One region of the Streptomyces sp. NPDC016459 genome, then DNA from elsewhere that is predicted to be linked to it. Evidence: riboswitches for the same ligand, from Rfam matches in the RefSeq annotation. Region 1 holds a riboswitch; each other region holds the start of a gene.

Region 1 (9,553 bases):
CGGGACTTTTGCGGTCCCGCGCCGCCGGGTAAGGTTAGGTTAGCCTAATCGATCACGGCGGGAGGTGAACCGCGTTGTACGTCTGCTCATGCTTCGGTGTCACGGAGAAGCAGGTCAAGCAGCATGCGGACGCGGGTGCCTGCACGCCCCGCCAGATCGCCTCGGCGTGCAAGGCCGGCACGGACTGCGGTTCGTGCGTCCGTCGCATCCAGGCCATCCTCGGGCGCGGCAACTGCCCCCGGCGTGAGCTCCTGGACCAGGGGATCCCCGCGCTCGCGACGGAGCTCGCGGAGCCCGTCGCGGAGCTCGAGGAAGCCGCTTAGCTCGGCTGCTCGATGAGCGTCGAGATGTAGAGCGCCTCACCCAGGGACTCGATCAGCTCCAGCTGCGTGTCCAGGTAGTCGATGTGGTGCTCCTCGTCGGCCAGGATCTCCTCGAAGAGGTTCGCCGAGGTGACGTCGCCCTTGGCGCGCATGACCTCGATCCCGCGCCGCAGACGGTCGATCGCCTCGACCTCGACCTGGCGGTCCGCCTGGAACATCTCGGTGATCGTCTGGCCGACCCGCACATGGAAGAGCCGCTGGTAGTTGGGCAGGCCGTCGAGCATCAGGATGCGCTCGGTCAGCTTGTCCGCGTGCTTCATCTCGTCGATGGACTCTTCGCGGGTGTACTTGGCGAGCTTCGTCCACCCCTTGTTGTCCTGGATGCGATAGTGCAACCAGTACTGGTTGATGGCCGTCAGCTCGCCGGTCAGCTGCTCGTTGAGGAACTCGAGGACCTCGGGGTCGCCCTGCATCGCAGAGGCTCCTTCCACGTTACGTGTCTACGCCATCACTGGGCAGGATGGCCGCATCCTCGCACCCCGAATGGGGGGCGTCCAGTAAGTGCAGGCTTAGTCCGAGATGCCCGAATCGGCCGATGCCTGTCGTCTCCTGGTCATGACCACCCCTCGCAGTCTGTCACCATGGATGACATGGGTCAGCCGGAGAGCGGAGTACACCGGGGAGCGGGGCAGCCGGATCGTTCGCCGGACCTTCCGCCGGGCCAGCGGCTCCAGCGCGGCTGGCCGGTCACCCACTACGGGCCCGTCCCCAAGTTCAAGCCGGACCGCTGGGAGTTCCGCGTCTTCGGGGCGACGGCCGACGGCGACAAGCGGTGCTGGAACCACGAGGAGTTCTCGGCCCTCCCGTTCTCCACGGTCGTGGCCGATCTGCACTGCGTCACGAAGTTCAGCATGCTCGGGGCCGAATGGGGTGGCGTCCCGGCCCGCACGGTCCTCGACCTCGCTCCGCCCGCGCCCCAGGTGACCCATGTGATGGTCTGGGCCGAGTACGGCTACAGCGCCAACATGCGGCTCGCCGACTTCGCCGCGGACCGTACGATCTTCGCCACCCACATGGACGGCGAGCTGCTCACCGCCGAGCACGGTTTTCCGCTGCGCCTCGTCGTCCCCCATCTGTACGCCTGGAAGGGCCCGAAGTGGGTCCGGGGTGTGGAGTACATGGCCGCCGACCGGCGGGGCTTCTGGGAGGAACGGGGCTATCACAACCTTGGCGACCCCTGGACCGAGCAGCGGTACTCCTACCAGGAGGAACCGGGAGACGGCCCGGAGCTGTAGCCGCTCGGGGCCGCCCGCGGGTGTGGTCAGTGGTGGTACTGGTGGACCACCGCGTGGCCCTTGCCACGGCCGATCATCCACTTGTTGACCGGCGTGGTGATCACGAACGCGGCGGCGAGCGCGATGGCGAGCACGATCCAGAAGAACGGCTCCGAGAGGTGTGCGTCCATGGCTCCGGGCCAGAGGGCGAGGACGCCGTTGTCGATGATCTCCATGACCGTGATGGAGAGGGTGTCGGCGGCGAGGGCGACCTTGAGCGCGGTCCCGAAGTCGACGCCGGCGGTCAGGACGCCGCGCAGGGTGAGCGCGTAGCCGAAGAAGAAGGCCAGGACGATGGCGAGGATCATCGTCTGCACGTTGCCCCAGCCGAGCGCGGTGCCGATGACCATGCCGAGCACCTCGCCGATGGCGCAGCCGGTGAGGCAGTGCAGCGTCGCCTTGGCGGCCATGGACCAGGAGACCTTGCCGGAGTGACCTGAGTGGCCGGAGTGAGCGGTGTGGTCGTGGTGGGTGTGCGCGTCGTGCTGCATCGGGTGCTCCCAGCGCCGGGTAGCGGTTCCTGCCGTTACAGGAACCGTATACCCCCACGGGGTATTCCTCAACGCGTTTTCCCGCGTGCTCTCAGCCCGAAACGACGCCTCTGAGCTTCTTCAGCAGCTCCACGTCCGCGAGATGCCCCTCCTTGCCGCCCGGCGTCTCGATGATCAGCGGCACCCCGTCCGACGCCGGGTGCCTGAGGAGGTTCCGGAAGCCGTCCTCACCGATGTGCCCCACGCCGATGTTCGCGTGCCGGTCCTTGCGGGCGCCGACCACGTCCTGGGAGTCATTGGCGTGGATCAGTTTCAGCCGCCCCTCGCCCACGGTCTCCACCAGCTCGTCGAGGGTCTGGGCCGCGCCGTGCGGACCGGTCAGATCATGGCCGGCGGCGAAGATGTGGCAGGTGTCCAGGCAGATCCCCAGCTTCGGATGACGGTCGAGCGCGTCGAAGTACGGTCCGAAGTCCTCCGCGCGCGAGCAGAGCGAGAAACCCTGGCCCGCCGTCGACTCCAGGAGCAGATCCGGATCTTCGTCGTGCGTCAGCTCGTCGAGGAGCGGCAGCATCCGCTCCCGTACCTGGGCGAGCGCCTCCGCGCGCGGGCGGCCCCCGGTCGCCGAGCCGGTGTGCACCACCACCCCCTTCGCGCCGATCGCCCGACCGCGCCGCAGCGAGTGCCGCAGCGACTCCACCGACTTGTCGACGGTGGCCTCGGTGTGGGAGCCGAAGTTGATCAGATACGGGGCGTGGACCCAGGCCGAGACCGACTCGGCGGCGCACTCGGCGCGGAACCGTTCGTCCTGGGCGGGGTTGCCGGCCGGGGTGGCCCAGCCGCGCGGGTTGGCGACGAAGACCTGCACGGCCTCGGCGCCGAGTTCACGGGCGTAGCCGAGGCCGGTCGTGGCGAGGCCACCGGCCACCGGGACGTGCCCGCCGACGGGGTTGCGCATGAGTCTCTACAGTCCCTTGATCGTGATGCTGACGGTGGAGCCCTCGGGCGCGGTCGCGCCGCCCTCCACGGACTGGTCCGCGACCGTGTCGCCGAGGTAGGGGAAGGACTTCTCGACCTCCACCTGGAAGCCCGCGTCCTCCAGGGCCGCGCGGGCGTCGTCGGCGGTCTCGCCGGTGACGTCCGGGACCTCGACGAGCTTGGGGCCCTTCGAGACGGTGAGGGTGACGGCGTCGCCCTCGGCGGCCCTGCTGCCCTCGGCGAGGGACTGCGCGGCGACGGCTCCGGCGTCCTCGGGGGAGTGGACCCGCTCCGGGGCGACCCGCACGGTGAGCCCGGCCTCCTGGAGGAGGGCCGTGGCGTCGCCGACGGTCTCGCCGGTGACATCGGGTACGTCGATCGGTGCGCCCTTGCTGACCACCAGGGCGACGGCCGAGTCCGGCGCACGCTCGGTGCCGGGCTCGGGGTCGGAGCTGATCACGGAGCCCCGGGCGACGGAGTCGCTGAACGCGGTGGAGGTCACCCCGGGTGCCAGACCCTCCTTCTCCAGCATGCGCCTGGCCTCGGCGAGCGGCTTGTTCCTGAGGTTGGGCACCTTCACGATCTCCGGGCCCCGGGACAGGGTCAGGGTGACGGTGCCGTTGCCCCGGAGGCGCTCGCCCGGAGCCGGGTCGACGGCCATGACGGTGCCGCGCTCGTACACGTCGCTGAACGCGCGCTTCGTCGTGCCGACCTCAAGACCGGCGTCGGTGATCCGCTCCGTCGCGACCGTCTCGGTCTGGCCGAGGACGGCGGGGACCCGGGTGAACTGGCCGGAATTGATGTACCAGACGCCGGCGCCGAGCCCGAGGACGAGCAGGACACCGAGGACGATCAGAAGGGGGCCGCGCGGGGGCCGGCGGCGGGTCGGCGGCGAGGGAGCGGGGGGCTCCGGCGCGGGCAACCGGTTCGTGTGCAGCACCGGCTGGGGGTCCTCCGCCCCGGCGGCCGGTACGGGCCGGGTGATCACACTGGTCCGGTCCTCAGCCGTGTCCCGGGCCCCCGGCCGGGCCTGCGGGGGTACGGCGTCCAGCTGCTCCTCGCCGAGCGCGGCGCGGGCCTCCCGGAGGAGGGCGAGCAGGGCGACGGCGTCGTGCGGGCGGACATCGGGGTGGCGGGCGGTGGCCGCCGCGACCAGCTCGTCGAGCTCCAGGGCGAGGCCGGGGACGGTGGCCGAGGGGGCGGGCACGTCGGTGTGGAGGTGCTGGTAGAGCACCTGGGCGGGGGTGTCGCCGCCATGGGGCTTGCCACCGGTCAGCATCTCGTACAGGACGACACCGCAGGCGTACACGTCGGCGCGGGTGTCGGCGGTGCCGTGCTCGATCTGCTCCGGCGCGAGGTACGAGACGGTGCCGAGGACCGAGCCGGTGGTGGCGGTCGCCGAGCCCACGGTCCGTACGAGACCGAAGTCGGCGACCTTGACCCGGCCGTCGTCCCCTATCAGGACGTTCTCCGGCTTCATGTCCCGGTGCACGAAGCCGGCCCGGTGCGCGGCGCCCAGCGCGGCGAGCATCGGCTCCAGGATGTCCAGGGCGGCGCGGGGTGCCAGGGCGCCGCGCTCGCGCAGGACGTCTCGGAGGGTGCAGCCGTCGACGTACTCCATCGCCAGGTAGACGTACGCACCCTCGGCGCCCTGGTCGAAGACCCCGACCACGTTGGGGTGGGCGAGGCGGGCGACGGACTTCGCCTCACGGATGAAGCGCTCGACGAAGGCGGCGTCGGTCGCGAGGGCGGGATGCATCACCTTGAGCGCGAGGACGCGGTCGAGGCGGGTGTCCACGGCCCGGTAGACCGTGGCCATCCCGCCGACGGCGATGCGCGCGTCGACGCGGTAGCGGCCGTCGAGCAGCCGCCCGACGAGGGGGTCCTGAAGGGTCGTGTCCACGGCGACGAGTCTACGAGCCGTGGGGCGGGGGGTCAGAAGGCCGGGCGTTCCGGGTCCAGGCGGGGGCGGCCGGCGGACGGGGAGGACGCCTCCGCGAAGTGGCGGCGGGGGATGCGGCCCGCCCGCCACGCCAGCCGCCCCGCCTCGACCGCGTGCCGCATCGCCGCCGCCATCAGGACCGGCTCCTGCGCCCGGGTCACCGCCGACGCCAGCATCACGGCCGCGCACCCCAGCTCCATCGCGAGCGTCGCGTCGGACGCCGTGCCCGCGCCCGCGTCGAGGATCACCGGCACCCCCGCCCGCTCCGTGATCAGCTGGAAGTTGTGCGGGTTGCGGATGCCGAGCCCGGAGCCGATGGGGGAGCCGAGCGGCATGATCGCCGCGCAGCCCACGTCCTCCAGCTTCCGTGCGAGGACCGGGTCGTCGTTGGTGTAGGGGAGGACGGTGAAGCCGTCGTCCACGAGGGTCTCGGCCGCGGCGAGGAGCTCCTCCCCGTCCGGCAGCAGGGTCCGCTCGTCGGCGACGACCTCCAGCTTGATCCAGTCGGTGCCGAGCGCCTCCCGCGCGAGCCGTGCGGTCAGGACCGCCTCGCCGGCCGTGAAGCAGCCCGCCGTGTTGGGCAGGACGCGGATGCCGAGCCGTTCCAGTACGGAGAGGACCGAGCCCTGCACGGTGGGGTCCAGGCGCCGCATGGCGACCGTCGTCAGTTCCGTACCGCTGGCGGTCAGCGAGCGCTCCAGGACGTCGAGGCTGGGCGCCCCGCCGGTGCCCATGATCAGGCGCGAGGAGAACTCCGTACCGCCGAGGACGAAGGTGTCGTCGGACATCGCGTTCAGCCTCCCTGTACCGCGGTGAGGACCTCGACCCGGTCGCCTTCGCCGAGGAGCGTCGACGGCCACTGCCCGCGCGGCACGACCGTCTCGTTGAGGGCGGCGGCGACCCCGGAGCGGGCCGTGGTCAGGGTGGCGACGAGGGCGTCGAGGGTGAGGGGGCCGGAGAGCTCGCGCGGTTCTCCGTTCACGGACACGTTCATGCGGGCTGCTCCTGACGTACGGGAGGGGCGGGGGCGAAACGGCGGGGGGTGAAGGGGCGCGCCTCGTCGGGGAGGACGCCGGTGGTGAGGACCTCGGCCATGACGTCGCCGGTGACGGGGGTGAGCAGGACCCCGTTGCGGTAGTGCCCGGTGGCCAGGTGCAGACCGGGAAGCGCGGTGGGGCCGAGCAGCGGCGCGTTGTCGGGGGACGCGGGGCGCAGGCCCGCCACGGTCTCGGTGAGCGGCAGCTCGGTGATCCCGGGGACCAGCTCGTGGGCGTCGCGCAGCAGCTCGTACACCCCGCCCGCCGTCACCGTGGTGTCCCAGCCGAGTTCCTCGCTGGTGGCGCCGACGACGAGCTCGCCGTTCTCGCGGGGCACCAGGTAGACGTGGCTGCCCCGCACGACGGCCCGGACGGTCCGGGAGAGGAAGGGGGCGTACGCGGCCGGCACCCGCAGTCGCAGCACCTGGCCCTTCACGGGGCGGACGGGCGGCAGCGCCTCGGCCGGCACGCCCGCGAGCCGCCCGCTCAGGCTTCCGGCGGCCAGGACGACCTGGTCGGCCGTCAGTTCCCGGCCTCCGGCGAGCACGGCGCCGCGCGCGCGGTCCCGCACCACCGTCAGGCTCTGCGCGAGGGCGCGGTGGAAGACCACCCCGGCCCGCTCGCAGGCGACGAGGAGCGCGGCGGCCAGTCGGCGCGGGTCGACCTGGTGGTCGCCGTCGACCCGCAGCCCGCCGCGCACCCCCGGGGCGAGCATGGGTTCGAGGCGGCGGCACTCGCGGCCGCTGAGCCACTCGGAGGCGAGCCCGCAGCGGGTCTGCAGGGCGTGCAGTTCGCGCAGGTGGGCCCGGTCGTCGGCGTCGAGGGCGACGGCGAGGGTGCCGCAGGCGCGGTAGCCGACGTCGTGCCCCGTGGACTCCTCGAGCTCGGCGACGAAGGCGGGGTAGCGCGCGGCGGAGGCGAGGTTGAGCCCGAGCAGGGTCTCCTCGCCGTAGTGGAGTTCGGTGACGGCGGCGAGCATCCCGGCCGCGACCCGTGCGGCGCCGCCGCCGGGGTCCGGGTCGACGACGGTGGTGCGCAGTCCGCGCCGGGCGGACCGCCAGGCCGTGACCAGGCCGACGATGCCGCCCCCGATCACGAGGACATCGGAGATGTCGGAGACATCGGAAGAACGCATGGGCGTCCAGCCCCTCCCTTCGCCGGCATGACCCGGATCAGGTTCGTACGGTCGGAGGCCGTCCCAGCCTCCCTCTCAGCCCGGTGCGTCCGGGCTCCCGCGAGTGCTTTACGCCCGCCAGACTAGCCTCCGTCCCCGAGGCGGCCACAGACCCCTCCTGGCCTCCGCATTCCTGATGGCTCGTCAGATGCGTAAGGTGGTCGGGTGAGCGAGCAGAAGCAGGCCCAGCAGCATGTCGTGATCGTCGGCGCCGGGATGGCGGGCGTACAGACCGCCGTCGCCCTGCGTGAACAGGGCTTCACCGGCCCCCTGACCCTCATCGGGGCCGAACCCCACCAGCCCTACGACCGGCCCCCGCTCTCCAAGGCCATCCTCCTCGGCAAGGCCGAGGACTCCGCCTTCGACGTCGACTTCGAGGTCCTCGGCATCGAGCTCCGCCTCGGCCTGGACGTCACAGGACTGCGCGCCGCCGACCACGAGATCGACACCGAGGCCGGACCCGTCCGCTACGACATCCTGGTCGTCGCCACCGGCGCCCAGCCGGTCACCCTGCCCGGCGCCGAGGGCGTCCCCGGCGTCCATCTGCTGCGGACCCTCGACGACGCCGTACGCCTCGGACCCGTCCTGGAGCGGCGCCACACCGTGGTGGTCGTCGGCGCCGGATGGATCGGCGCCGAGTTCGCCACCGCCGCGCGCGAGGCGGGCTGCGCCGTCACCGTGGTCGAGGCCGCCGACCGCCCCCTCGCCGGCGCACTGCCCGCCGAGGTCACCACCCCCATGGCCGAGTGGTACGGGGCCCACGGCGCCGAACTCCTCACCCATGCGCGCGTGGACACCGTCGAGCCCGGCCGCGTCCTCCTCGCCGACGGCCGCGAGCTCCCCGCCGACGCCGTCGTGGTCGGCATCGGGGCCCGCCCCGCCACCGGCTGGCTCACCGGCTCCGGCATCGTCCTCGACCCCGGCGGCGCCGTCACCGCTGACGAGCGGCTGCGCACCTCCCTGCCCGACGTGTACGCCGTCGGCGACTGCGCCTCCTTCCCCTCCGCCCGCTACGGCGAACGCCTCCTCGTCCACCACTGGGACAACGCCCTACAGGGCCCCCGCACGGTCGCCGCCGCGATCACCGGGGCCGCGGACACGCCGTACGACCCCGTCCCGTACTTCTGGTCCGAGCAGTTCGGCCGCTTCGTCCAGTACGCCGGCCACCACGCGGACGCGGACCGACTGCTCTGGCGCGGCGATCCCGCCGACGAGGCCTGGTCCGTGCTCTGGCTGCGGGCCGACGTGCCGGTGGCCCTCCTCGCCGTCGGCCGCCCCCGCGACCTGGCCCAGGGCCGCAAGCTCATCGAGACGGCGACGGCCGTGGACCCCACGCGCGCGGCGGACCCCTCCGTACCCCTGAAGGCGGCAGTCGCGTAGGGCCCGACTACCGGCTGTCAGCCCGGGATGGCAGGCTTGTCCTGTGACCGAGATTGACGTAAAGATCGATGCGCTCGTCCCCGCCTGGCTCTACGTGCCCGACATCGCGGAGATGCTCGACATCGAGGTGACGCGCGTGCGGCAGCTGATCAAGGAAGGTCAGCTGATCGCCGTGCGCCGTGGAGAGAACAACGCCCTGCAGATCCCCGCCGCCTTCATCCAGGGCGACAAGATCGTCAAGGGCCTCGTCGGGCTCCTGACCGTGCTGCGGGACGACGGCTTCACCGACGAGGAGATGCTGGAGTGGCTCTTCACTCCGGACGAGAGCCTGCCGGGCACGCCCGCGCAGGCCCTCGGCGAGAACCGCGGCACGGAGGTGAAGCGCCGCGCCCAGGCGCTCGCCCTCTGACACACGTACGCCCGAAGACACCACCAGCGGGTGTCGCGGTGGCCGGCTCCTCGCGGGGTCGGCCGCCGCGGCGCCGGCGACACCGACGGGGGGAACCCACCCATGCCCACGCCTCGTGAGCGGCTCGCCGACGCCCGGCTCTACCTGTGCACCGACGCCCGGAAGCGCCAGGGAGACCTGCCCGCCTTCCTCGACGCCGTGCTCTCCTCCGGCGTGGACATCGTGCAGCTCCGCGACAAGGGCATGGAGGCCGGTGAGGAGCTGGAGCACCTCGCCGTCTTCGCCGACGCCGCCCGACGCCACGGCAGGCTGCTCGCCGTGAACGACCGGGCCGACGTCGCCCACGCCATCGCCTCCGACGTGCTCCACCTGGGCCAGGGCGACCTGCCCGTGCCCGCCGCCCGCGCCATCCTCGGCGACGAGGCCCTGATCGGCCGGTCCTGCCACGCCGAGAGCGAGGCGGCCGCGGCCGCCGCCGAACCGGGCGT
Region 2 (9,553 bases), on a different contig from region 1:
CGTCGCTGTTCATCTGGAAGCCGGCGTTCGTCGGGGTGATCGTGGTCGCCGTGGTGGTCGGTCTCTGGGAGCTGACCTCCCGCCTCCAGGAGCGCAAGGCGATCAAGGCTCCGCTGGTCCCGCTCGCGGTCGGCGGCGCGGCGATGGTCGTCGCCGGCTACGTCCGGGGTGCCGAGGGCGCCTGGGTGGCGATGGCGCTGACGGCGCTCGCCGTGCTGGTGTGGCGGATGACGGAGCCTCCCGGGGGTTATCTGAAGGACGTCACGGCGGGCGTGTTCGCCGCGTTCTACGTGCCGTTCCTCGCGACCTTCGTGGCGCTGCTGCTGACCGCCGAGGACGGTCCGCAGCGGGTGCTGACCTTCCTGCTCCTGACCGTGGTCAGCGACACCGGGGCGTACGCGATCGGCTGGCGCTTCGGCAAGCACAAGCTGGCCCCGCGGATCAGCCCCGGCAAGACCCGTGAGGGTCTGGTCGGCGGGGTGACGTTCGCGATGGCGGCGGGAGCTCTGTGCATGGAGTTCCTGATCGACGACGGCATCTGGTGGCAGGGCCTGATCATCGGTCTCGCGGTGGCGGCGAGCGCGACGCTCGGCGACCTCGGCGAGTCGATGATCAAGCGGGACCTGGGCATCAAGGACATGGGCACGCTGCTTCCGGGCCACGGCGGCATCATGGACCGCCTCGACTCCCTGCTGCCCACGGCACCAGTGGTGTGGCTGCTGCTCGCGCTGTTCGTCGGTACCGCCTGACCTGCGGTTCTTCACGTGAAGGGCTCGTTGTCCACAGGGGCGGCGGGCCCTTCTTCGTATCTCTGCGACACTGGTATCACCATGCCCAAGCCCGGAGAACTCACTTTCGTCGCCCCCCGCGGAGCCAAGAAGCCGCCGCGGCACCTGGCCGACCTCACGCCCGCCGAGCGGAAGGAGGCCGTCGCCGCGATCGGCGAGAAGCCCTTCCGTGCCAAGCAGCTGTCCACGCACTACTTCGCGCGGTACGCGCACGATCCCGCCGAGTGGACGGACATCCCGGCCGCCTCGCGGGAGAAGCTGGCCGGGGAGCTGCTTCCCGATCTGATGTCCGTGGTGCGGCACATCTCGTGCGACGACGACACCACCCGTAAGACCCTGTGGCGGCTGCACGACGGCACGCTCGTCGAGTCGGTGCTCATGCGCTACCCGGACCGGGTGACCATGTGCATCTCCTCGCAGGCCGGCTGCGGGATGAACTGCCCGTTCTGCGCGACCGGGCAGGCCGGGCTCGACCGGAACCTGTCGACCGCCGAGATCGTGCACCAGATCGTCGACGGCATGCGGTCCCTGCGCGACGGCGAGGTGCCCGGGGGACCGGCGCGGCTCTCCAACATCGTGTTCATGGGCATGGGAGAACCGCTCGCGAACTACAAGCGGGTCGTCGGCGCCATCCGGCGGCTCACCGATCCCGAGCCGGACGGTCTGGGCCTCTCCCAGCGCGGGATCACCGTCTCCACCGTGGGTCTGGTGCCGGCGATGCTGCGCTTCTCCGACGAGGGCTTCAAGTGCCGGCTCGCGGTGTCGCTGCACGCCCCGGACGACGAGCTGCGGGACACCCTGGTGCCGGTGAACACCCGCTGGAACGTGCGGGAGGTCCTCGACGCGGCCTGGGAGTACGCGGAGAAGTCCGGACGCCGGATCTCCATCGAGTACGCGCTCATCCGGGACATCAACGACCAGGCCTGGCGAGGTGACCTTCTCGGCCGACTCCTCAAGGGCCGACGGGTGCACGTCAACCTGATCCCGCTGAACCCGACGCCCGGTTCGAAGTGGACCGCGTCCCGTCCCGAGGACGAGAAGGCCTTCGTCGAGGCCATCGCCCGCCATGGCGTCCCGGTGACCGTCCGGGACACCCGGGGCCAGGAGATCGACGGTGCCTGTGGACAGCTGGCCGCCGCCGAACGCTGACCTTGTACTCTGAGCTCGAACACATCTCCATATTCCGACAGGGGAGCGCCACAGCGCTGAGAGTGCGGTCACCGTAGGACCGCAGACCCTCTGAACCTTGCCCAGGTCATTCTGGGTAGGAAGTTCGGTCGTTAACTCAAGCTGTTGCGCCCTGCCCGCGTCCGGTCCGCCGGTCGTGGGCAGGGCCGCGTCTCTTCCTGGTCATACCCAGGAGGAAATCTCAGTGAGCACCAAAATCTCCGTGAGCACCAAGAGGATGGCGGCCACCGCGCTCCTCGCGGCCCTGGGCGTCACCGCCCTCACCGCCTGCGGCACGGACGACGTCCGTGACGCCGCGGGCGCGTCCGGCGCGCCCGCTCCGAAGACCGTGACACTCGTCAGCCACGACTCCTTCAACGCCTCCAAGGAGGTGCTCGCGCAGTTCACGAAGCAGACCGGTTTCACCGTGAGGGTCCTCAAGAGCGGGGACGCGGGCGAGGCCGTCAACAAGGAGATCCTGACCAAGGGCTCCCCGCAGGGTGACGTCTTCTTCGGCGTCGACAACACCCTGCTGTCCCGCGCCCTCGACAACGGGATCTTCGTCCCGTACGAGGCGAAGGGCCTGGACCGCGTCCCGGCCGCGTACCGGCTCGACAAGGAGCACCGGGTCACGCCGATCGATTCCGGCGACATCTGCGTCAACTACGACAAGAAGTACTTCGCCGACAAGAAGCTGGCGCCGCCGCAGACCTTCGACGACCTGGTGAAGCCGGCGTACAAGGACCTGCTCGTCGTCGAGAACCCCGAGCGGTCCTCCCCGGGCCTCGGCTTCCTCCTCGGTACGGCCGCCAAGTACGGCGACGAAGGCTGGCAGGACTACTGGACGAAGCTCAAGGCCAACGGTGTGGAGACCGTCGACAGCTGGGAGCTCGCCTACAACCAGGAGTTCTCCGGTTCGGCCGGCGGCAAGCAGGCCGAGGGCGACCGGCCGCTCGTCGTGTCGTACGCCTCCAGCCCGCCGGTCGAGGTGCTGTACGGCGAGCCGCAGCCGAAGGTGGCGCCGACCGGCGTCTCCACCGGCACCTGCTTCCGGCAGACCGAGTTCGCCGGCCTCCTGAACGGGGCGAAGAACCCCGTCGGCGGCAAGGCGCTGATCGACTTCCTGATCTCGAAGGAGTTCCAGGAGGACATGCCGCTCCAGATGTTCGTGAACCCGGTGGCGAAGGACGCCGCCCTGCCGGAGCTCTTCACGAAGCACGGCGTGGTCATCGACAGGCCGCAGACCATGGCGCCCGAGAAGATCGCAGAGAAGCGTGACCCGTGGATCCAGCAGTGGTCGTCGCTCGTCCTGAAGTGACGCGCGACCTGCGGGGGAGCGCGGCGCGGCTGGGGCTCATGGCCCTGCCCGCCGCGTTCTTCGGGGTCTTCTTCGCCTGGCCGGTCGTCTCGATCGTCGAGCGGGGGCTGCGGCCCGACGGGGCGTGGCGGTTCGGGCGGATCGGCGAGACGCTGAGCCGGCCGGACATCCTCGACGTGCTCGGGTTCACGGCGTGGCAGGCGCTCGCCTCCACGGCGCTGACGCTGCTCGTCGCGCTGCCCGGCGCGTATGTCTTCGCCCGCTTCGACTTCCCCGGCAAGGGCGTGCTGCGGGCCGTGGTGACGGTGCCGTTCGTGCTGCCGACGGTCCTGGTCGGCACCGCGTTCCTCGCGCTCGTCGGCCGGAACGGTCTGACGGACGAGCTGTGGGGGCTGCGGCTCGACACGAGTGTGTGGGCGATCCTCCTTGCCCATGTCTTCTTCAACTACGCGGTCGTCGTACGGACCGTCGGCGGGCTATGGTCCCAGCTGGACCCGCGCCAGGAGGAGGCCGCCCGGGTCCTCGGCGCCTCGCGTCTGACGGCCTGGCGGACGGTGACGCTGCCCGCCCTCGTGCCGGCGGTGGCGGCGGCCGCCCTGATGGTCTTCCTCTTCACCTTCACCTCCTTCGGCGTCGTGCAGATCCTCGGCGGGGACGCCTACTCCACCCTGGAGGCGGAGATCTACCGCCAGACCGCCCGGCTGCTCGACCTGCCGACGGCCGCCGTCCTGACCCTCGTCCAGTTCGTGGCGGTCGGCGCGATCCTGGCCGTGCACGCCCGGACGGTACGGAGGCGGGAGACGGCGCTGCGGCTCGTACCGCCGGAGCGGACCGCGCGCCGGCCGCGCGGCGCCGGGCAGTGGGCGCTGCTCGGAGGCGTCCTCGTCTCGGTGGCGCTGCTGATCCTGCTCCCGCTCGGGGTGCTCGTGGAGCGGTCCTTCGCCGGGTCCGGCGGCTACGGCCTCGGCTACTACCGGGCGCTCGGCTCGCTCGACGAGTCCGGCACCTTCCTCGTACCGCCCCTGGAGGCGATCGGGAACTCGCTGCGGTACGCGGTGGCCGCCACCGGAATCGCGGTGCTGATCGGCGGGCTCGCGGCGGCGGCGCTCACCCGGCGGGCAGGCCGGCTGGTACGCGGCTTCGACGCGCTCCTGATGCTGCCGCTCGGGGTGTCCGCCGTGACCGTCGGCTTCGGTTTCCTCATCACCCTGGACGAACCGCCGTTCGACCTGCGGGCCAGCTGGATCCTCGTGCCCCTCGCGCAGGCCCTGGTCGGTGTCCCCTTCGTCGTACGGACGATGCTGCCGGTGCTGCGCGCGGTCGACGAGCGGCTGCGGGAGGCGGCGGCCGTGCTCGGCGCCTCGCCGTGGCGGGCCTGGCGGGAGGTGGACCTGCCGCTGGTGCGGCGGGCGCTGCTCATCGCCGCCGGGTTCGCCTTCGCGGTCTCGCTCGGCGAGTTCGGTGCGACGGTCTTCATCGCCCGGCCCGAGAGCCCGACGCTCCCGGTGGCGGTGGCCCGGCTCCTCGGGCGGCCCGGCGAGCTCAACTACGGCCAGGCGATGGCCCTCTCGACGATCCTGATGGTGGTGTGCGCGGTGTCCCTGCTGCTGCTCGAACGGCTCCGGACCGACCGGACCTCCGGGGAGTTCTGATGCTGAGACTCGATCGCGCGACCGTACGGTTCGGGGAGCGGGCCGCGCTGGACGCCGTGGACCTGGAGGTCGCCGAGCACGAGATCGTGTGCGTCCTCGGGCCCAGCGGCAGCGGCAAGTCCACGCTGCTGCGGGTCGTCGCCGGACTCCAGGACCTCGACGGCGGCCGGGTGCTGCTCGGTGGCGCCGACCAGAGCGGGGTGCCGGTGCACCGGCGCGGGGTGGGCCTGATGTTCCAGGACCATCAGCTGTTCCCGCAGCGGGACGTGGGTGGCAATGTCGCCTTCGGGCTGCGGATGCGGGGGGCGGGCCGCGCCGAACAGACCGAACGGGTGGCGGAGCTGCTCGACCTCGTCGGCCTGCCGGGCGCCGAGCGGCGGTCGGTCGCCGCGCTCTCCGGCGGCGAGCAGCAGCGGGTGGCGCTGGCCCGCGCGCTGGCGCCCCGGCCCCGGCTGCTGATGCTGGACGAACCGCTCGGCCAGCTCGACCGGGGGCTGCGGGAGCGGCTGGTGGTGGAGCTGCGGCAGTTGTTCGGGCGGCTCGGCACGACGGTCCTCGCGGTGACCCACGACCAGGGGGAGGCCTTCGCGCTCGCGGACCGGGTGGTCGTCATGCGGGACGGGCGCATCGCCCAGTCGGGTGCGCCGGTCGAGGTGTGGTCGCGGCCCGCCTCGGAGTTCGTGGCCCGCTTCCTGGGTTTCGACAACGTGGTGGCGGCGCGGGTGAGCGGGCCGGTCGCGGACACCGCGTGGGGGAGGATCCCGGTGCCGGAGGGCGCGCCGCAGGGCGAGCGGCGGCTCCTGGTCAGGCCGGGCGGGGTGCGGCTCGCGGCCGAGGGCCTGCGCTGCCGAGTCGAGTCCCGGACGTTCCGGGGCGACCGGGTCGCCGTACGGCTCGGTCCGGTGGACGGGCCGCCGCTGGAGGCGGAGTTCCCCCTGCGGGAGGCGCCGGAGGAGGGTGCCGAGGTGGGGGTGGCCTTCCGGGCGGAGGAGGTCGTGGTGCTCGGTGACTGACCGGAGTGCCGCCCGTAGGGCCTGATCCGTACGGACGAGAACGGCGACGGGGCCGCCCGTGGGGGCGGCCCCGTCGGGGTCTCAGCCGGTGAGGGCGGCCCCGTCGGGGGTCTCAGCCGGTGAGGGCCGCCCGTGGGGGTGGCCCTGTTGTGAGTCTCGGCCGGTGGGTGCCGCCTGTGGGGGCCCCGTCGTGGGTCTCGGCCGGCGGGTGCTGCCCGTGCGGGTGGCCTTCGTCGTGGGTTTCGGCCGGTGAGGGCCGCCCGCGTGGGTGGCCCCGGCGGGGTTCTCAGCCGGTGAGCGGTAGCGCCGCCAGTTCCGCCACGAGCCAGGTCAGCGGCAGGAAGACGGCCAGCAGGACGCCGGCGCGCATCATGGCCGCCGTGCGCAGGGCGGTCGGCGGGGCCCCGATGCGGAGGAGGGCCTCGGTGGTGTGGGTGCGGCTCTGCCGCGACTCCAGGGCCGCGGTCAGCAGGGTGGCCGTGGTGCAGGCCAGGATCAGGGCCGCGCCCAGGCCGGTGAGGGGGCCGAAGGCGCCGGAGCCGGTCTCGTGCAGGTTCGCCGTGGCGAGGGCACCGGAGAGCACCGCGCTCACCACGCCGAGGGGTCGGCCGATACGGCGGGACTCGTCCATCAGGACACGGCCAGCGAGCAGCCGGGTGGCGCCCGGCCGGACCGCCTGGAGGAGGCGGCCGCAGCCGTGGGTGATGCCGGGGCCCGCCATCGCGAGGCCGCAGGCGGTGAGGACCCAGCCGGCCAGGACGCCCGCCGGGTTGCCGTCGAATCGGCCCGGCAGCGGGAGCCCGTCGCCGCCTCCGCCACGGCCCGCGTACGTCTCGACCGCCAGGCCGACCGCGATCAGGGCGACGCCCCACGGCAGCCCGGACGGCACCGGCTTCTCCGCGCCCTCCGGTTCGGCCGGCGCGGGGCGCGGCCGCAGCGCCAGGCCCGCGGCGGTGGCGGCGACGACGGGGACCACGGCGAGCAGGGTGAGGGCCGCGGCGAGCGGGATCGGCTGGTCGGCGGCGAGGAGTTCCGCGGCGGCCCCGTCGAAGGGCAGCCCCGTGATGTCGCCGCGCAGGTGCAGGTAGAACAGCAGCGCGACCATGGAGCCGAGCGTGCACGAGACGGCGGTCGACGCGGCGGCGATCGCCGTGAGCCGCGCGGGGCCGAGGCCGACCGCCGAGAGCCCGGGCCGGGGACGGGTGCTGGGGTCGGTGCGGGCCACCGCGACGGCGAACTGGACGGTGGCGGCCAGCGGCAGGAGGCACCAGAGCAGCCGCAGGACGGACGCGGAGGAGCGCTCCGGGTGTCCCACGGCGTACCCGAGGGTGCACAGCAGGAGGAAGCCCACCCCCGCCGCCGCGGCGGCGACGAGGAGTCGCCTGGTCAGGACGAGGGGGTGGGCCCCGCGGGCTAGACGGAGAGCGAGCACGCGGCGACGCCCTCCGCCCCTGCCGCCGGGGGTACGGCGCCGACCCTGCGTCCGTCGAGCAGCGAGACCGTGCGGTCGGCGAGGGCGGCGACCTCACCGTCGTGGGTGGCCAGGAGCACGGTGATGTCGTGCGAGCGGGCGGCGGCCGTCAGGGTGCGCAGGAGCTGGGCGCCGTCGGCCCGGTGGAGGGTGGCGGTGGGTTCGTCGGCGAACAGGACCGAGGGGGTGGTGACCAGGGCGCGGGCGGTGGCGATCCGCTGGCGCTCGGGCCCGGTGAGGGCGTGCGGACGTTTCCGGGCGCAGGAGCCGATGTCGAGGCGCTCCAGCCATTCCAGGGCGGCGGTCTTCGCGGCCCGGTGGGACACCCCGCGGAGCAGCAGGGGCAGGGCGGTGTTCTCCCAGCCGGTGAGCTCGGGGACGAGGCCAGGTTCGGGGTCGATCCAGCCGAAGCGGTCGCGCCGGAGCCGCTCGCGGGCGGCGGGGCCCAGGGTGTGCACGGGGCTGCTGTTGAACCAGACCTCGCCCTGCTGGGCGAGGAGCTGGCCGGACAGACAGCGCATGAGCGTGGTCTTGCCGCTGCCGCGCGGGCCGACGAGGGCGAGGATCTCGCCTTCGCGGACGCCCAGGGAGACGCCGCTGAGCGCGTCCGTGCCGCCCAGGGCGCAGTGCAGGGAACGCGCCCAGAGCACGTCGTTGTCCGGTGGGGCCATCGCGTACACCTCGATGTCGGATCCGATCTGTGTTCCCTCGTCCGGGGGAACGAAGAGACGGGCCTGTCGGTCACTGGCTCCGTAGGGATCCAGGGCACGGCCAGGGATGCACCGTAAGGATTCAGATCCGTTTGTACGGACAGCACACGGCCCGGGCCGCCGCCATCCACTCGGATGGAGGCACGCCCGGGCCGGGAGTCACGCCGTGAGGGCGGCGTGATGCTGAGGGGCCGTTACAGCTTGGTCCACGCCTCGGTGAGCACCGAGCGCAGGATGCCCTCGATCTCGTCGAAGGTGCCCTGGTCGGCGATCAGCGGCGGGGCCAGCTGGATGACCGGGTCGCCACGGTCGTCGGCACGGCAGTACAGGCCGTTCTCGAACAGGGCCTTGGAGAGGAAGCCGTACAGGACGCGCTCGGTCTCCTCGTCCGTGAAGGACTCCTTGGTGGCCTTGTCCTTGACGAGCTCGATGCCGTAGAAGAAGCCGTTGCCGCGGACGTCTCCGACGATCGGGAGGTCGTGCAGCTTCTTCAGGGTGTCGAAGAAGTTGCCCTCCTGGTCGAGGACGTGCTGGTTCAGCCCTTCCTTGTCGAAGATGTCGAGGTTGGCGATCGCGACCGCCGACGACACCGGGTGGCCACCGAAGGTGTAGCCGTGGAGGAAGGTGTTGTCGCCCTTGTAGAACGGCTCCGCGATGCGGTCGGAGACGATGCAGGCACCGATCGGGGAGTAGCCCGAGGTCATGCCCTTGGCGCAGGTGATCATGTCGGGCACGTAGCCGAACTTGTCACAGGCGAACATCGTGCCGAGGCGGCCGAAGGCGCAGATCGTCTCGTCGGAGACGAGCAGCACGTCGTACTGGTCGCAGATCTCGCGGACCCGCTGGAAGTACCCGGGCGGCGGCGGGAAGCAGCCGCCGGCGTTCTGCACCGGCTCGAGGAAGACGGCCGCGACGGTGTCGGCGCCCTCGAAGAGGATCTCCTGCTCGATCTGGTCGGCGGCCCAGCGGCCGAAGGCCTCAGGGTCGTCGCCGTAGATCGGGGCGCGGTAGATGTTGGTGTTCGGCACCTTGTGCGCGCCGGGGACCAGCGGCTCGAAGGGGGCCTTCAGGGCCGGCAGGCCGGTGATGGACAGGGCGCCCTGCGGGGTGCCGTGGTAGGCGACCGCACGCGAGATGACCTTGTACTTGGTGGGCTTGCCCTGCAGCTTGAAGTACTGCTTGGCGAGCTTCCAGGCGGTCTCGACAGCCTCGCCGCCACCGGTGGTGAAGAAGACCTTGTTCAGGTCACCCGGGGCGTAGTCGGCCAGACGCTCGGCGAGCTCGACGGCCTTGGGGTGCGCGTACGACCACACGGGGAAGAACGCGAGCTCCTTGGCCTGCTTGTACGCGACCTCGGCCAGCTCCTCGCGGCCGTGTCCGGCGTTGACGACGAACAGACCCGCGAGACCGTCGAGGTAGCGCTTGCCCTTGTCG
Region 3 (9,553 bases), on a different contig from region 1:
CATGTCGGTGGGCCTGTACGCGCTCGACGCCGGGGAGCTCGACCCCCAGCAGCCGCACCGTCAGGACGAGGTGTACTTCGTCGTGAGCGGCCGGGCGGCGATCACGGTCGGGACGGAGACGACCCAGGTGGCGCGCGGCAGCGTGGTCTATGTGCCCGCCGGGGTGGAGCACAGGTTCCACCACATCAGCGAGGACCTGCGAGTGATGGTGGTCTTCTCCCCGCCGGAGAGCTGAGGGTCGGGGAGCCCGAACCCCCTAGGGGGCGGATCAGGGGAGAGCGGGGGCCACGACGCCCCCATGGGCCTCTTCCGGCCCCTAGCCTTGAGGTTGTTCGGCGCGGAGTGCGCGGAACGGACTTCGAGAGCGAGGTAGGACGATGGCCGTACAGGAGATTCTCGCGGGGATGCCCTGGTGGGTGAAGTGGGTCGCCATACCGGCGCTCGCCCTGCTCGTCTTCGGCGGGCTGATCACCAGCGTCCTGGCCTTCGTGGTCGGACTGCTGTTCAAGGTGCTGCTCTTCGTGGCCCTCGTCGCCGGACTGATCTACGTCGTAAGGAAGTTCAGCGCCTCCGGCCGCTCGCGTGAGGAGTGGTAGCACAAGCTACTGATCGGTATGGAGGCGACGGAGGGTATTAGCCCGGCCGGGGGAACGCACCGGTCGAAACAGGGCAGGGGCCCAGGGGCTGCCCTTAGAGTGGGATCTCTCCGCCGCTTTGGGGACTACAGGTGTAGATCTCCCTACTGACCAGCGGTTTCCCAGGCCCGGCGGGCGCGCGGGGGCGGCCCCCGCGGGCGGGTGCGATGCATCCGTCGTCACGCCTGGGGGTGACCTTTGGCCACGGCTACGCATACGGCTGCGCCTACCCTGATCGGCTCGGTTCAGCGCGCGCTGAGACTTCTGGAGGCCGTGGCCTCCCATGAGGGCGGCGCGCCGGCCAAGCAGCTCGCCCGTGAGACGGGCCTCCCGCTGCCCACCACGTACCACCTGCTCCGCACCCTGACGCACGAGGGCTATCTGCGCCGTGAGAAGGGTGTGTTCGTGCTGGGGGAGGCCGCCGTCCGGCTGGCCGGCGGCGAAGCCGTGCAGAATCGTCGCATCAAGATCGAAGACTCCCTTGCCCGCTGGCGGGACGAGATCGGTGTGCCGGTGTACTTCGCCCTCTATCGAGAGGGGGAGATCGAGCTCGTCGCCGTCGCCGACACTCCGGCCGCCCCCGCCGTGGAGGAATGGGCCGATTTCCGGCAGACCGCCCACGCCCATGCGATCGGTCAGTGTCTGCTGAGCCAACTCGATGTGAAATCTCGTCAAGACCACCTCGACCGGCATCCGGTGGAAGCCATCACCCCGTTCACTGTGCGTAACCGCCGCATGCTTGTGGAACGTTTGGATGGTTTGGGGCGAATGGAGCCCCTGGTGGAGCGTCAGGAATATGCACTCGGCACGGTCTGTGCCGCGATCCCCATCACCGCGGGCTCCGCGGCGGCCGCAATGGCCATTTCCCTCCCTCTTCACCAGGAAGAACAGTTGCTCCCCGCAGTCGAACGACTACGCACGGAGATCGGACGGCTCTTCAACTCCCTCGCTTTCTCTATCAGTATCTGAAAAATCACTCCTTGTGATCTGCTAGCGCGTACAGCACGATTGCGTCAAGAGGGCACGGGGGATCATTCCTGGCCGTTTCGGTCACAGCTTTCAGCAGCTGTGTTTACACAACTGCTCCATCTACTGCGGGGTACACGATGCGAGAGTCCGTTCAGGCGGAAGTCCTGATGAGCTTCCTCGTCTCCGAGGAGCTCTCCTTCAGGATCCCGGTCGAACTGCGATATGAGACCCGGGATCCCTACGCGGTGCGGATGACCTTCCACCTTCCCGGGGACGCTCCTGTGACCTGGGCGTTCGGCCGGGAACTGCTGCTCGACGGCATCGCCCGGCCGAGCGGGGACGGCGATGTGCACATCGCCCCGACGGAGCCCGAAGGCCTCTCGGACGTCTCCATCCGGCTTCAGGTCGGCGGCGACCGTGCCCTGTTCCGGGCCAGCGCGCCGCCGCTCGTCGCCTTCCTCGACCGTACGGACAAGCTCGTCCCGCTCGGTCAGGAACGGAGCCTCGGCGACTTCGAGGACAACCTGGAGGCCGCTCTCGGCCGGATCCTGGCCGAGGAGAGCGCGGGACCCGCCGCCTGAACCGGCGCCCACCCCCTCGTCCGTCTGCCACCACGCGGCTCGTACGTCGCCCACCACCTCGGGCTCGTACGTCACCCACCATGACGTGGCTCCTACGCCTCACTTGGCGCGGCGGCGCCGTCCGCCCCGTGCCGTCGCGGGCCGGGTCCCCCCGGAAGCCGGTCGGTCGGCGGAGACCACCAGGGCCGCGAGCGCCGTGGTGACCGGCACGGAGGCGACCAGGCCGATCGACCCCACCAGGGTCCGCACGATCTCCTCGGCGACCAGCTCGCTGTTGGCCACCGTCCCCATGCTGCTCTGCGCGATCGAGAAGAGCAGCAGCAGCGGGAGGGCGGCGCCGGCGTAGGCGAGCACAAGCGTGTTCACGACCGAGGCGATGTGGTCGCGTCCGATCCGGATGGCGGCCCGGTACAGGGCGCGCGGCCCCATGCCCGGGTCGGCCTGGTGCAGTTCCCAGACGGCCGAGGTCTGGGTGACCGTCACGTCGTCGAGCACACCGAGCGAACCGATGATGATTCCGGCCAGGAGCAGGCCGGACATGTCGATGCCCGGGTACAGGCCGTGGATCAGACCGGTGTTGTCGTCGGTGTTGCCGCTGAGCGAGGCCCAGCCGATGAAGAGCGAGCCGAGCAGACCGATCAGAAGCAGCGAGATCAGCGTCCCGAGCACCGCGACCGAGGTGCGGGCCGAGAGGCCGTGGCACATGTAGAGGGCGATCAACATGATTGCGCTCGACCCGACCACCGCCACCACCAGCGGATTCGATCCCTCCAGGATCGCCGGCAGGATGAAGAACGTCAGCACCAGGAAGCTCGCGACGAGCGCGATGAGCGCCATTACGCCGCGCATCCGGCCGACGAGCACGACGACGAGGGCGAAGATCCCGGCCAGTACCGCCAACGGCACCTTGCGGTTCACGTCGGTCACCGAATACTGCAGGTCACGCGGGGCGTCGGGAGCGTACGCCACCACCACCCCCTGGCCCCGGTCCAGTTGGCGGGGCGCGTCCGGCTGCACGATCTCGGTGAACCTGCGTCCCTTCTCCGGGCCGCTGACCAGTTCGACGGTCGCCTTCTCGCACTGGCCCTGCTGGGACTCGACGGCCTCGCGCCCCTCCGGGGTGGAGGTGTCACCGGTCGGCGGGACCTGCGCGGCGTTCACGTCCTTGCAGTCGACCTGCTCGACGGCGACGACCCTGCCCTGCTCGGTCTGCCGGTCGAAGCCGACCCCGGTGCGGTCGTGCGCCGGGGCGCCGCCCGGCCACAGCACCGCGAGGCCGACCACGACGGCGGTGGCGAAGGGGATCAGGACGGCGGCGATGACCTTGCGCAGGTGCCGGGACACCGGGGCGGCGGGGCCGTGGCTGTGGCTGTGGCCGTGCCCCTGGCCGTGCCCGTGGGAGGGGCCGGGACCGGGGTCGTGGCCGTGCGGCTCGGGAGTCTGCTCGGGGGAAGTCACCGACCGATCATCGCAAGAACGGCGGGGGCCCACTGTTCAGCACGCCAGGGATGACGCTAGCGTGGTGGCACCTTTGCACACGCGGGAGCTCGGAGCACCGGGCTGAGAGGGCGCTGATCACCGTACGCGCGTACGGGAAGAGGCTGCGCCGACCGCCGAACCTGTTACCGGGTAATGCCGGCGTAGGGAGATCGGTCTCATGACCATTCAGGACGCACGCACGCCTGCCTCCGACCAGGACGGCACCTCTGTCGACGGCGAGCGCACGCCGGGCTGGCACAAGGGGTACGTCCAGGGCTCGCGCCCCGACCTCAGGGTGCCGGTCCGTCAGGTACACCTCACCAACGGCAAGGACGTCACGCTGTACGACACCTCCGGCCCGTACACCGACCCCACCGTCGACACCGACGTACGACGGGGCCTCCCGCCGCTGCGCGAGAACTGGATCATCGGCCGCGGCGACACCGAGGAGTACGCGGGCCGCCCGGCCCGCCCCGAGGACGACGGCATCAAGCACACCTCACCGCGCGGCGGCGGGCTCAAGAACCTCGACGCCGTCTTCCCCGGCCGCCCGCGCCTGCCGCGCCGGGGCCGTGACGGCCGGGCGGTGACGCAGCTCGCGTACGCCCGCCGGGGCGAGATCAGCCCGGAGATGGAATACGTGGCGATCCGGGAGAACGTCTCCCCCGAGGTCGTACGGGACGAGATCGCCGCGGGTCGCGCGGTGCTCCCGGCGAACGTCAACCACCCCGAGATCGAGCCGATGATCATCGGCAAGCGGTTCCTGGTGAAGGTCAACGCCAACATCGGCAACTCCGCCGTCACCTCCTCCATCGAGGAGGAGGTGGAGAAGATGACCTGGGCGACCAAGTGGGGCGCCGACACGGTCATGGACCTGTCCACCGGCCGCAACATCCACACCACCCGCGAATGGGTCCTGCGCAACTCCCCCGTCCCCATCGGCACCGTGCCGCTCTACCAGGCCCTGGAGAAGGTCGACGGCCGGGCCGAGGAGCTGACCTGGGAGATCTACAAGGACACGGTCATCGAGCAGGCCGAGCAGGGCGTGGACTACATGACCGTGCACGCCGGCGTACTCCTGCCGTACGTGCCGCTCACCGCGCGCCGCAAGACCGGCATCGTCTCGCGCGGCGGCTCGATCATGGCCGCCTGGTGTCTCGCGCACCACAAGGAGAACTTCCTCTACACGAACTTCGAGGAGCTCTGCGAGATCCTGGCGGCGTACGACGTCACGTACTCACTCGGCGACGGGCTGCGCCCCGGTTCGATCGCGGACGCCAACGACGAGGCGCAGTTCGCGGAGCTGCGTACGCTCGGCGAGCTGAACACGATCGCCAAGCGCCACAACGTGCAGACGATGATCGAGGGCCCCGGGCACGTCCCGATGCACAAGATCAAGGAGAACATCGACCTCCAGCAGGAGATCTGCGAGGAGGCGCCGTTCTACACGCTCGGCCCGCTGACGACGGATGTGGCGCCCGCGTACGACCACATCACCTCCGGCATCGGCGCGGCGATGATCGCCTGGTGGGGGACGGCGATGCTCTGCTACGTCACGCCCAAGGAGCACCTGGGCCTGCCGAACAGGGACGACGTGAAGACGGGTGTCATCACGTACAAGATCGCGGCTCACGCGGCGGACCTCGCGAAGGGGCACCCGGGCGCGCAGGAGTGGGACGACGCGCTCTCGGACGCGCGGTTCGAGTTCCGCTGGGAGGACCAGTTCAACTTGGCGCTCGACCCGGACACCGCGCGGGAGTTCCACGACGAGACGCTGCCGGCGGAGCCCGCGAAGACCGCGCACTTCTGCTCGATGTGCGGTCCGAAGTTCTGTTCCATGAAGATCTCGCATGACATCCGTCGTGAGCACGGCGGTACGCAGCAGGAGATCGAGGCCGGCATGGCGGAGAAGTCCAAGGAGTTCGCCGCGAGTGGTAATCGCGTCTACCTGCCGCTGGCGGACTGACGCCTTCCGGGTCCTGTCCTGACCCTTCCGGCGCATGATCCGGCCCGCGACCCCGGGGGAGTCGCGGGCCGGTGGCGTGCCGGGGAGGGGTGGCCTACTGGTTGACGGGCGGGCCGGGGGACGGGCCTGTGGGCGGGGCGGTGGCGGCGAGGACGTCGCGGAGGAAGGGGAGGATGCCGCGCTCGAGAAGGGCGCGGCGCCAGGCCTCCCGGGCGCGGGACAGCTCGTCGTCCGGCGCGGCGCCCGTGCTGACCTCGGCCGGACTGTTGCGCAGGGCCGTGACGAGGAGCCCGGCGGCCGCGCAGAGCAGTCCGGCCGCGGCCACGGCGCCGAAGACCAGGCCGGCGGTCAGCAGCGTCGCCCCGAACACCAGCGAGGGGGCGAGGGCCCGCAGGACCGCGCCGACCAGCAGGAGTATGACGGCGGCCGCCCCGGCGAGGACGGGCACCAGGACGGTGAAGATCGCGACGACGCCCGCGCCGGGGCCGGGACGGTCGGAAGGGACCGGTGGCCGGGCCCCGAGCGCGGCGCGGTTCTGCTCGCGGACCTTCACGAAGTGGTCGTACTCGCTCGCCGCCGCGCTGGTGACCAGCGACGTCGCGTTCAGCGTCAGGGCGCGCAGTTGCGCGAGCGTGAGCCTGGTCCCGGCCCCGGCGAGGTCCGGGCGTGCGTGGGCGGTGCTGAGTGCGTCGTCGAGGATCCGCTCGTACTCGGCGCGGTCCTCGGTCAGCAGGTGCGGAGCCACGTTCATGTGCGTCCCCCGATGCTCCGTCGGCCCGGATCAGCCGTGGAACACGGTGGGTCGGGCGGAAACGGAGGAGAGCCTGCTACGGATGCACCTGATGGTAGGACGGGGGTGCCACACGCTGACAGGGTGTTTCCGGAATTCGCCTTTCGCGGATGCGCAGGGTGATGCCTCAGCGGTCCAGGGGGAGCTGGACGACCAGGAGCTTTCCGGCCATGGTCACTCCGCCGTCCATGGCGATCGCCAGACCGCCCGCGTACACGTGCGGACCGTCGACGACCGGGCCGGCGCTGCCCTCGCCGTCCTCCGTGCCGACCTGGCCGAGGAGGTACGGGATCGGGCTGTGGCCGTGGACGATCCGGCGACCGCCGTAGGTGGAGAGCAGTTCCTGGACGGCCTGCGGGCCGCCTTCGTCGCGGAAGGCGAAGCGCTTGGTGAACTTGCGGAAGACGTCCCAGACCTCGTCGGCGTCGTTGCGGTTGAGGATCTCGTGGACCGTGTCGTTGACGTCCTCGATGGTCTCGCCGTATTCGAGGTACGCGGTGGTGTCGGAGTGCAGCAGGAGGTGGTCGTCCTCGCGCACGACGGCGTCGAGCCGGGACATCCACTGGAGGTGGACGTCCTGGAGCCGGTCCATGTCGTGCTTCTGGCCGCCGTTGAGCAGCCAGGCGGCCTGGAAGGTCGCGGTGCCGGCGCCGGAGTTCACTGGCGTGTCGCCGAAGCGCTTGGCGCCGATGAGCAGCAGCTCGTGGTTGCCCATGAGGGCCTTGCAGTAGCCGCCGGCGGCGGCGGCCTCGGCGGAGAGCCGCATGACGAGGTCGATGACGCCGATGCCGTCGGGGCCGCGGTCGGTGAAGTCGCCGAGGAACCAGAGCCGGGCGTTGCCCGCGGCCCAGCCGCCGTTCTCGTCGATGAGGCCCTGGGCGTGCAGGGCGGCGACGAGCTCGTCGAGATAGCCGTGGACGTCACCGACGACGAAGAGCGGGCCGGGTCCCTCGCCGCCCGCGGGGGCGGGCTCGCCGGCGGGGGCGGACTCGGGGGGGACCGGGACCTGGACGGTGTCGCCGCGGTTGATGACCGGGAGGTCGCGCTCGGTCGGCGTGTAGCCCTCGGGCATCGCCTCGTCGGGGAAGGCGTTGCCGGGGTGGCCGGTGGCGACGGAGACGATGGAGGAACCGGCCGCGGTGGCGTACGCGGGGGCGGCACGGCGTCCCAGATGGAGGGTCGGCTCGGCGGGCATGGGCGCGGTGGGCGCGGGTGCGGGCGGTGCCTGCGGAGGCGCGGGCGCGGCGGCGGGTGCGGGTGCCGGCGCGGTCGGCGGTGAGGCGGGATCGGGCCCTGGCGGCGCGGGCTGCGGCGCGGGGGCCGTCCCCGCTGCGGTGGCCGGGCGCGTGGCCTCGGCCGGCGCGGGCGCGTGGGGGCTCCCGGACGGCGGGGGCGGTGCGGGCGCGGCGGGGCTCCCGGCCGGCGCGGGTGCCGGCTGGGCGTCCGTCGCTGTCGGTTCGGTGGCATGGCCCTGTACGGGCACCCGGGCGTACGGCGGTACGCGGAAGTCACGCAATGTCGCCGTGCGCACCACGGGCTCCTGCCCGGCCCCCTGAGTCATGGACCCCTCCACCACCGTCGCGATGCCCTGCACATCGCGGACCGACCTGGTCGGGGAGGTCCGCGGTGTCGTGCGCCCATCATAGGAATGAGGTTCCTCCTGTGTGACGCACCAGGGGTGGTGAATCCGGGTCCACTCCGGGTTCATCGGTTGTTTCGCCCGAATTGAGAAGGTCCAGTCCAGGGTTGAGGCCGGTTCGGTGGCCGGTTTCGCCGTCCCCGCCCACGGGCAGGGACGGGGACGGCGGAATCGGAGGGGCGGGATTCAGTCTTTCGCCGGTGAGCGCGGAGGACTGACCGTGGTGCGGGGCGGACGGCGCTGCGAGGAGGTGCGGACGATGAGTTCGGTCGGTATCACCTGCTCGACCGGGCCGTCGGCGTCGGTCCCCTCGATGGCGTCGATGAGGAGTTGCACGACGGCCGTGCCGATCCGGCGGGGCTTGAGCGAGAGGGTCGTGATGGGCGGTTCGGTGGTGGCGTAGACGGTCGACTCGCTGCAGCAGACCAGCAGCAGGTCGTCCGGGACGCGCAGTCCGTAGCGGCGTGCGGCCGCGAGGAGATCGGTTCCGTTGGGGTCGAAGAGGCCGTAGACGGCGTCGGGCCGGTCGGGTCGGGCGAGCAGCCGGTCGGCCGCGACGGCGCCCGCGCACGGATCGTGCGCCGGGTAGGCCTCGTAGACGGGGTCCTGGCCCACGCGCTCGCACCAGTTGAGGTAGGCGGTGGTGGACAGGCGGGTGTAGGTGTCGGTGGTGGTTCCGGTGAGGAGTCCGATGCGGCGGGCGCCGGCGTCGGCGAGATGGTCGAGGAGGTCGAGGACGGCGGCTTCGTGGTCGTTGTCGACCCAGGCGGTCACCGGGAGGGTGCCGGCGGGGCGTCCGTCCGAGACGACGGGCAGGCCCTGGCGGACCAGTTCGGTGACGACCGGGTCGTGGTCGGAGGGGTCGATGACGACGGTGCCGTCGAGGGCGACGTTCGACCAGACGTCATGGCGGGAGGTGGCGGGGAGGATGACCAGGGCGTAGCCCCGGGCGAGCGCCGCCGATGTGGCTGCTCTGGCCATCTCCGCGAAGTACGCGAATTCGGTGAAGGTGAAAGGTTCATCCCCGTACGTGGTCACGGTCAGGCCGATGAGTCCCGACTTCCCGGTGCGGAGCGTGCGGGCCGCCGCGGACGGGCGGTAGCCCAGCCGGTCGGCGACCTCGCGCACGTGCCGGCGGGTGGCGTCGGGGAGTCGGCCCTTGCCGTTGAGCGCGTCGGAGACTGTCGTGATGGAGACCCCGGCGGCGGCGGCCACGTCCCGGATGCCCGCCCGGCCCTGCCGGCTTCCCCGGGTCTGTGCCCGGCTCACCTGGTGCTTCCCTGCTGCTGTCATGGCGAGCCGATAGTAGGGCGATGAGGGGCGGTTGAGGCGGCCGCATATGCACGCGTTGACAGTCACGTTTCTGCATGATCGAAAGAGGTCAATCGGCAGGGAATCCAAGGCAGTTGTGGTTCTTCGCATGGGACCTGTGGTTGCCGAACGGCGTAGGCCTGGCGTGGGGGCGAGGTCTCGAAGAGGTCTCAACTCACCTCT

Evidence for each region. A riboswitch is a leader RNA that binds a small molecule or an ion and turns the genes downstream of it on or off. The one in region 1 is predicted to bind thiamine pyrophosphate.
Region 2: another riboswitch for thiamine pyrophosphate. It lies ahead of ABZ567_RS27300 (thiamine ABC transporter substrate-binding protein); the one in region 1 lies ahead of thiO (glycine oxidase ThiO).
Region 3: another riboswitch for thiamine pyrophosphate. It lies ahead of thiC (phosphomethylpyrimidine synthase ThiC); the one in region 1 lies ahead of thiO (glycine oxidase ThiO).

What each region holds. Positions count from the first base shown of each region.
Region 1 is NZ_JBEYCR010000001.1:326,875-336,427, reverse strand. Features, by position in the region: gene ABZ567_RS01500 ((2Fe-2S)-binding protein) at 75-323, shown strand; gene bfr (bacterioferritin) at 320-796, opposite strand; gene ABZ567_RS01490 (sulfite oxidase-like oxidoreductase) at 974-1,618, shown strand; gene ABZ567_RS01485 (DUF4396 domain-containing protein) at 1,645-2,148, opposite strand; gene ABZ567_RS01480 (deoxyribonuclease IV) at 2,240-3,103, opposite strand; gene pknB (Stk1 family PASTA domain-containing Ser/Thr kinase) at 3,110-5,026, opposite strand; gene ABZ567_RS01470 (thiazole synthase) at 5,059-5,853, opposite strand; gene thiS (sulfur carrier protein ThiS) at 5,859-6,059, opposite strand; gene thiO (glycine oxidase ThiO) at 6,056-7,237, opposite strand; TPP riboswitch at 7,235-7,348, opposite strand; gene ABZ567_RS01455 (FAD-dependent oxidoreductase) at 7,442-8,656, shown strand; gene ABZ567_RS01450 (Rv2175c family DNA-binding protein) at 8,700-9,065, shown strand; gene thiE (thiamine phosphate synthase) at 9,168-9,553, shown strand, end outside.
Region 2 is NZ_JBEYCR010000015.1:49,667-59,219, reverse strand. Features, by position in the region: gene ABZ567_RS27310 (phosphatidate cytidylyltransferase) at 1-749, shown strand, start outside; gene rlmN (23S rRNA (adenine(2503)-C(2))-methyltransferase RlmN) at 831-1,937, shown strand; TPP riboswitch at 1,967-2,077, shown strand; gene ABZ567_RS27300 (thiamine ABC transporter substrate-binding protein) at 2,194-3,273, shown strand; gene ABZ567_RS27295 (iron ABC transporter permease) at 3,312-4,925, shown strand; gene ABZ567_RS27290 (ABC transporter ATP-binding protein) at 4,925-5,938, shown strand; gene ABZ567_RS27285 (hypothetical protein) at 6,225-7,370, opposite strand; gene ABZ567_RS27280 (ATP-binding cassette domain-containing protein) at 7,352-8,080, opposite strand; gene ABZ567_RS27275 (aspartate aminotransferase family protein) at 8,314-9,553, opposite strand, start outside.
Region 3 is NZ_JBEYCR010000004.1:201,298-210,850, reverse strand. Features, by position in the region: gene ABZ567_RS13375 (cupin domain-containing protein) at 1-235, shown strand, start outside; gene ABZ567_RS13370 (DUF5326 family protein) at 378-596, shown strand; gene ABZ567_RS13365 (helix-turn-helix domain-containing protein) at 834-1,604, shown strand; gene ABZ567_RS13360 (SsgA family sporulation/cell division regulator) at 1,742-2,185, shown strand; gene ABZ567_RS13355 (YibE/F family protein) at 2,285-3,643, opposite strand; TPP riboswitch at 3,715-3,849, shown strand; gene thiC (phosphomethylpyrimidine synthase ThiC) at 3,843-5,630, shown strand; gene ABZ567_RS13345 (hypothetical protein) at 5,725-6,381, opposite strand; gene ABZ567_RS13340 (metallophosphoesterase) at 6,548-7,996, opposite strand; gene ABZ567_RS13335 (LacI family DNA-binding transcriptional regulator) at 8,246-9,352, opposite strand.